Regions from separate parts of the Mesorhizobium sp. BHscii genome, predicted to be linked through region 1. Evidence: predicted binding sites of a transcription regulator. Region 1 holds the regulator's gene; the other holds the start of a gene.
The links. Region 1 encodes LexA, which represses DNA repair genes until DNA is damaged. Its sites were predicted from a motif close to TGTTCNNNNTGTGTTCNG; they were not measured.
Positions count from the first base shown of each region.

Region 2: the regulator LexA is predicted to act here: its motif matches at 1,501-1,518, upstream of ACWTU7_RS12505 (DNA recombination protein RmuC).

Region 1 covers NZ_JBSPKW010000018.1:118,078-121,513, reverse strand. The annotation lists gene ACWTU7_RS23005 (molybdopterin molybdotransferase MoeA) at 1-1,015, shown strand, start outside; gene lexA (transcriptional repressor LexA) at 1,120-1,857, shown strand; gene ACWTU7_RS22995 (ComEC/Rec2 family competence protein) at 1,851-3,436, opposite strand, start outside.
Region 2 covers NZ_JBSPKW010000007.1:77,656-81,091, reverse strand. The annotation lists gene ACWTU7_RS12510 (GFA family protein) at 1-188, shown strand, start outside; gene ACWTU7_RS12505 (DNA recombination protein RmuC) at 193-1,467, opposite strand; gene def (peptide deformylase) at 1,573-2,115, shown strand; gene fmt (methionyl-tRNA formyltransferase) at 2,129-3,058, shown strand; gene ACWTU7_RS12490 (GNAT family N-acetyltransferase) at 3,055-3,436, shown strand, end outside.

The DNA of each region.
Region 1 (3,436 bases):
GTCCGTGCCCGCAAGACTTTCGGTGATCGGCATGGCGCCGGCCGGACGCGGCTTTGCCGGAACAGTCGGCCCGGCGCAGGCCGTGCGCATCTTCACCGGCGCGCCGCTTCCTGCAGGCGCCGACACCATCGTCATCCAGGAGAATGCCAGGGATCTCGGCGGCGGCAGCGTCGAAGTGACCGCGTCGACGGTTGAAGGCCGCAACATCCGCTGCCTCGGGCTCGATTTCTCGAAGGGCGACATCCTGCTGGAGAAAGGCCGCCCGCTTGATCCGGCGGCATTGTCGCTGGCGGCGTCGGCCAACCACCCGCAGGTCAGCGTGGTGAAACGGCCGCTGATCGCCATCATCGCCACCGGCGACGAATTGCTGCCGCCGGGCAGCGACCTTGGCCCCGACCAGATCATCTCGTCCAATGCCTATGGCGTCGCCGCCGCGGCCCGCTCGGTCGGCGCCAGCGCGCTCGATCTCGGCATCGCCCCCGACCGCAAGGAGGCGATCGCCACGCTGGTGAAACAAGCGGTCGACGCAGGCGCCGACGTCATTGTCACGCTGGGCGGCGCCTCGGTCGGCGACCATGACCTGGTCCATGACGTGCTGACCGGTGAAGGCATGACGCTCGATTTCTGGAAAATCGCCATGCGGCCTGGCAAGCCGTTGATGTTCGGGCGGCTGGGCGACATCCGCTGCATCGGCCTGCCTGGCAATCCGGTGGCGAGCCTGGTCTGCACGCAGCTCTTTCTGAAGCCGCTGCTTGCGCGGCTCGGCGGCCGCGCCTTCCGGCAGGACATGCGTCAGGCGCGGCTCGGCGCCGCCATGCCGGCCAACGATCTCAGGCAGGACTATGTACGCGCGGTGGTGAAGGAAGAAGCCGGCACGCCACTGGCGACCCCGTTCGGCGTCCAGGATTCCTCGATGCTCAAAATGCTGGCCGACGCCAACGGGCTGATCGTGCGCGAGCCATTCGCTCCCCCAGCCGCGACGGGCGCCGCGTGCAGCGTGCTGATGCTACGCTGAACAAAACGTCAACACATTCATTAAACTTTAAACGGTTGCGGAACACAACTGGAACAGATAGTGTTTGTTCTGGGTTTGTTTTTCTGATTCTGTTGGGGGTCGCGATGCTGACACGCAAACAACATGAACTGCTGATGTTCATCCACGAGCGGCTGAAGGAAAGCGGCATTCCGCCCTCGTTCGACGAGATGAAGGAAGCGCTCGACCTCGCCTCGAAGTCGGGGATCCATCGGCTGATCACGGCGCTGGAGGAGCGCGGTTTCATTCGCCGCCTGCCCAACCGGGCCCGCGCGCTGGAGGTGCTGCGCCTGCCCGATTCGATCGCGCCCGGCCTCAATGCGGCTCGCAAATTCTCGCCAAGCGTCATTCAGGGCAGCCTTGGGCAGGGCAGCCTCGGACGACAGATCAAACCGGCGCCTTCGCGCCTGCCCGCGGCCGGCAATGACGACGACGTCGTTGCCACCATCTCCATACCGGTGATGGGCCGCATCGCTGCCGGTGTGCCGATCGACGCCATCCAGCACCAGACGCATTCGATCTCGGTACCACCGGACATGATCACCGGCGGCACGCACTACGCGCTGGAGGTCAAGGGTGATTCGATGATCGAGGCCGGCATTTTCGACGGCGACACGGTCATCATCCGCAACGCCGACACCGCCCAGCCTGGCGAGATCATCGTCGCATTGGTCGACGAGGAGGAAGCGACGCTGAAGCGGTTCCGCCGCAAGGGCGCCTCGATCGCACTGGAAGCCGCCAATCCGGCCTATGAGACGCGCATCTTCGGGCCGGACCGGGTCAAGGTGCAAGGCAAGCTCGTCGGACTGATCCGGCGTTACTGAGCGGCAGGCTTCTTGGGTTTCTCGGCCCTGCGGTATGGCGGCAAGCCCCTCGCCTCGCGCGAAAATCTCCGCTGCTCGTGCCAAGGCCTATATGGCTGTCTGACGGCAAAACGGATTTCTGCGCGCGTCGTCGCTGATAGCGGATCGAAGAAGACGGCGGCACTGCCCATGCGAGCGAGCTGCCGTTTGGTGACGACGAGAACCAGCGGATTGCGGCAGGGATTATAATAGGCTGTGGCATCGTCGATGACGATCAAATCCGCAAAGGCACAGGCTGGCCGTGCGGTTTTGCGGTCGTCGGCGAGTGCGATGATCGCGCCGGACGGGTGCCGGGCGAGGCACAGGCCGGCAGTGCAGTAGAAGGGCGCTCCAGGCGGCAGGTCGGCCGGGTCGGCGATGTCGAACCGCACGTCTCCTTTTTCGAATGTTTCCGGCTCGACAATGGTCGCTGAAACCAGCGCATGTTTCCAGTTGTCGGTGGTGAATTCGTTCGAACGCACCCGGTTGACGGCAAGTTCGCCGCCGCCGATCGGCAGCGCCACCAGATGCGCATCTTCCGAAATCAGCACATCGGGGGCGCGCGTGTCGGAAATCGTCAGCAGGCCGGCGAGCGCAAAGGGAAGTGCCGCAAGCCGCAACCATGTCGTCGCCATCGTAGCGATGACCAGGGCGACCGTCACCAGCAGAACCGACTGCAACGAGATCAGCCCGACTGCATCGACCGGCGACCGCTCGGAAATCCATCCCGATATTGCGATCATGGCCGTCAGTCCCTTGCCCATCATGTAGAGGAAAGGTCCGTCGAAGCCGAAAGGCATTGCCAGAGCGCTGAGGACGGCCAGGAACATGACGACCGTGACGATTGGCATGACCGCCAGATTGGCGAACAGGCTAAGCGGCGATACGCGCTGGAAGTGCCAGATGGCGAAGAGCGCGGTGGCGCTGCCGGCAATGATGGAGGTCATTGCGATGGTCCCTGTCCCAGCGGCGAGTTTTCGCGTGACGAAAGCGACCGGCGACCGTCGCTGTGGCGGCGCCGTGGCCCTGTCGGCACGATAGTCGGACCATCCGGCATAGGCGCCCACGAGAGCAGCAGTCGCGGCGAAGGACATCTGGAAGCTTGGGCCGACCACCTCGTGCGGCGACACGACGATGACGGCGATGGCAGAAATCGTCAGATTGCGCATGGTAAGTGCCGCTCGGTCGAACAGCACGGCGACAAGCATTACCGCCAGCATGATGAAGCTGCGTTCAGCCGCGACCACGATACCGGAAAAAATGAGATACGCAGCGATGGAAAGGAGTGCGGCAGCAGCCGCATATTTCTTGACCGGCCGGCGTGACGAAAAATCGGGAAACAGCGCAAAGGCGCCGCGCAGCAATCCCATGATCGTGCCGGCGACAAGCGCCATGTGCAGGCCGGAAATCGAGATGATGTGGTAGATGCCGGTGCGCCGCATCGATTCGTTTATCTCTTCGGGAATGCCGGCACGCACACCGATGATCAGTGCGGCGGCAATCTCCCCCTCGGCGCCACCAATGCTGTCCCTGATATGGTCGGCAATGTTTTCGCGCGCCT
Region 2 (3,436 bases), on a different contig from region 1:
CTTTTTGCGGCGAGTGCGGTTCGCATCTCTATGCCACGTTGGTCGGCGACGGGCCGAAAGTCTACGGCATCAGGGTCGGCACGGCGCGACAGCGCGAACAACTGATCCCGAGAAAACAGATCTGGCACCGCTCGGCGCTGCACTGGCTGCCGGAATTCGCAGGCACGACGATCGTGGAGGAGCAGTAGCCTCTCAGTCGTCCCCTTCGACCACCCTTAGCCTCAGCTGGCCGGTCTTGGAGTCGGCGACGCGTGCGCCTGCTTCGGCCCTCGCGCCGGTCCCATGTGTCGTCCCGGCCGATCCGGCGTCTTCCTCCGTCGGCTGCGCGCCGAACTCCAGCGCCTCGATCTTCTGGCCGCGCTTGGTCACCTTCGACGTCGAGACGAGGATGTCGTCGATATCCTTCGCCGACTGGCCGAAATGGCTCTGCAGCTTGCGCACCCGCTCGTCGAGGCGCGAGACATCCTCCATCAGCCGGATGACTTCGCCCTGGATCAGATGCGCCTGCTCGCGCATGCGGGCGTCCTTCAGGATCGCCTGGATGACCTGGATCGACAGCATCAGCAGCGACGGCGAGACGATGACTATTCGGGCGCGGTGTGCTTTGTGGACAATCCCCTCGAAATTCTCGTGGATCTCGGCGAACACCGATTCCGACGGAACGAACATGAAGGCGGTGTCCTGTGTCTCGCCCTGGATCAGGTATTTTTCGGAAATATCGCGGACATGCACCTCAATATCGCGCCGGAAAGCTTGTGCGGCGACCTTCTGCAAATCGGCGCCTTCGGCGGCACGGATGGCATTCCAGGCCTCCAGCGGAAACTTGGCGTCGATGGCAAGTGCGGGCGCCCCATTCGGCATCTTCACCAGGCAGTCGGGCCGGCTTCCGTTCGACAGGGTCGCCTGGAATTCATAGGCGCCGTGCGGCAGGCCGTCGGCGACGATCGCCTCCATGCGCGACTGGCCGAAGGCGCCGCGCGTCTGCTTGTTGGAGAGGATCGCCTGAAGCTGAACGACCTGGCCGGCGAGCGACTGGATGTTGCCCTGCGCCGTATCGATGACCGCCAGCCGCTCCTGCAGCTTGGCGAGGCTCTCATGCGTCGATTTCGTCTGCTCGGTCATGGTCTGGCCGAGGCGGCCGGTCATCGCGTCGAGGCGTTGGCCGATCGACTGTGTGAGTTCGGCCTGCCGCGCCCCGAACACTTCGGCGATGGCGCCCATGCGGCCCTGCATCTCGGCCTGGCTTTGCAAGATACCGGCCATCCGCGCCTCGGCGTCGCGGGCGTGGTCGGCGGCTTCGGCGGCAGCCACCGCACGCGCCTTGGCCGAGCGCCACAGCGCGACGACGAGCGCCACGAACAGCCCGAGGAACAGGATCGCGCCGAATGCCAATGCGTGGCCGAGCGTGATCGTGGTGGCGCCGAGCCGGGCGATCGGTTCGGACAGGATGGTGGTCAACTCGTTCATATTGGACAGCATAGATGATTCGGCCTGACGGGACAGATCAAAACGTGAACAGCGCTGCAAATGCCCCGGTTGACGCTTTTCATTCGAGGTCTTAGGTGAGACGCCATGTCGATCAAGCCGCTTATCATCCTTCCCGATCCCGTCCTGCGCCAGGTTTCAAAGCCGGTCGAGCGTGTCGACGGCGCTTTGCGCAAACTGGCCGACGACATGCTGGAGACCATGTATGATGCGCCGGGCATCGGTCTGGCGGCGATCCAGGTCGGCGAACCGCTGCGCATGCTGGTGGTTGACCTCGCCAAGGAAGACGAGACGCCGGCGCCGCATGTCTTCATCAATCCCGAAATCCTCGAGAGCGCCGATCAGCGCTCGGTGTACGAGGAGGGTTGCCTGTCGATCCCGGATTACTATGCCGAGGTCGAGCGCCCCGCCGCCGTGCGGGTGAAATATCTCGATCGTGACGGCAAGCTGCAGGAGATCGAGGCCGAAGGGCTGATGGCGACCTGCCTGCAGCATGAGATCGACCATCTCAACGGCGTTCTGTTCATCGACCACATCTCGAAGCTGAAGCGCGACATGGTGGTGAAGAAGTTCAAGAAGCTCGCCAGGGACAAGGCAGGCAACAAGGCGCCGGGCAAGTTGGTGGGATAGGCTCAAAATGCCCCTGCGCGTCATCTTCATGGGTACCCCCGAATTTTCCGTTCCGACGCTGCGGGCGATCGCGGAAGCCGGGCATGAGATAGAAGCCGTCTATACCCAGCCACCGCGCGCCGCCGGTCGCCGCGGGCTGGAACTGACGCGGTCGCCGGTTCAGCGCGAGGCGGAGCAACTGGGCGTCGAGGTGCGGACGCCGGTGTCGCTGAAAAGCGAGGTCGAGCAGCAGGTGTTCCGCGCCTTGCGGGCCGATGTCGCCGTGGTCGTCGCCTATGGATTGCTGTTGCCCAAACCCATTCTCGAGGCGCCGCGGCTCGGCTGCCTCAATGGTCACGCGTCGCTGTTGCCGCGCTGGCGCGGCGCCGCCCCCATCCAGCGCGCCGTCATGGCCGGCGATTCCGAGACAGGCATGATGGTCATGCGGATGGAAGAAGGCCTGGACACCGGCCCGGTAGCCATGGTCGAAAAATGCGCCATCGGACCCGATATGACGGCCGGCGACCTGCACGATCGGTTGATGCTCATTGGCGCCGCGCTGATGGCGGAAGCGCTGGCACGGCTGGAACGCGATGCCCTGACATTTACGACTCAGGCGACGGCGGGGGTGACCTACGCCAAAAAAATCGATAAAGCGGAGACGCGCATGGACTGGACGCGGCCTGCGGGCGAAGTCCACAATTATATTCGCGGCCTGTCGCCCTTTCCCGGCGCATGGTGCGAGACCGAAATCGGCGGCCGTCTGGAACGGCTGAAACTGCTTCGCTCGACGCTTTCGCAAGGCGCCGGCGAGCCGGGAGGAATTCTCGACGACCGGCTGACGGTCGCCTGCGGGTCAGGCGCGATCAGGTTGGTCGAAGTTCAACGTGCGGGCGGAAGGCCCATTGCCGCGCAGGAGTTTCTGCACGGGGCCAAGCTCGAAAAAGGAATGAAGTTCTCATGAGCATGATGTCGATACGCGCGGCGACGCCGCGAGACCGCGAGGCGATTCGCCTTGTCGAGGAACACGCATTCGGCCAGCAGGCGGAGGCCGGATTGGTCGATGCGCTGGTCAGCGGCGGCGACGCCGTCGTCGAACTGGTGGCGGAAGAAGATGGACAGGTGGTCGGCCATATCCTGTTTTCGCGGCTTTTCGTGCAGAACGGCGGCAAGAGCTTTTCGGCCGTGGCGCTGGCGCCCCTGGCGGTCGAGCCGTCATTCCATGGCACCGGCATCGGCGGCGCGCTGATCCGCGAGGCGCATATCCGCCTGAAGGAAGCCGGCGAGGCGCTGGCGGTAGTGCTTGGCGATCCTGCCTATTATGGCCGCTTCGGCTACAGCC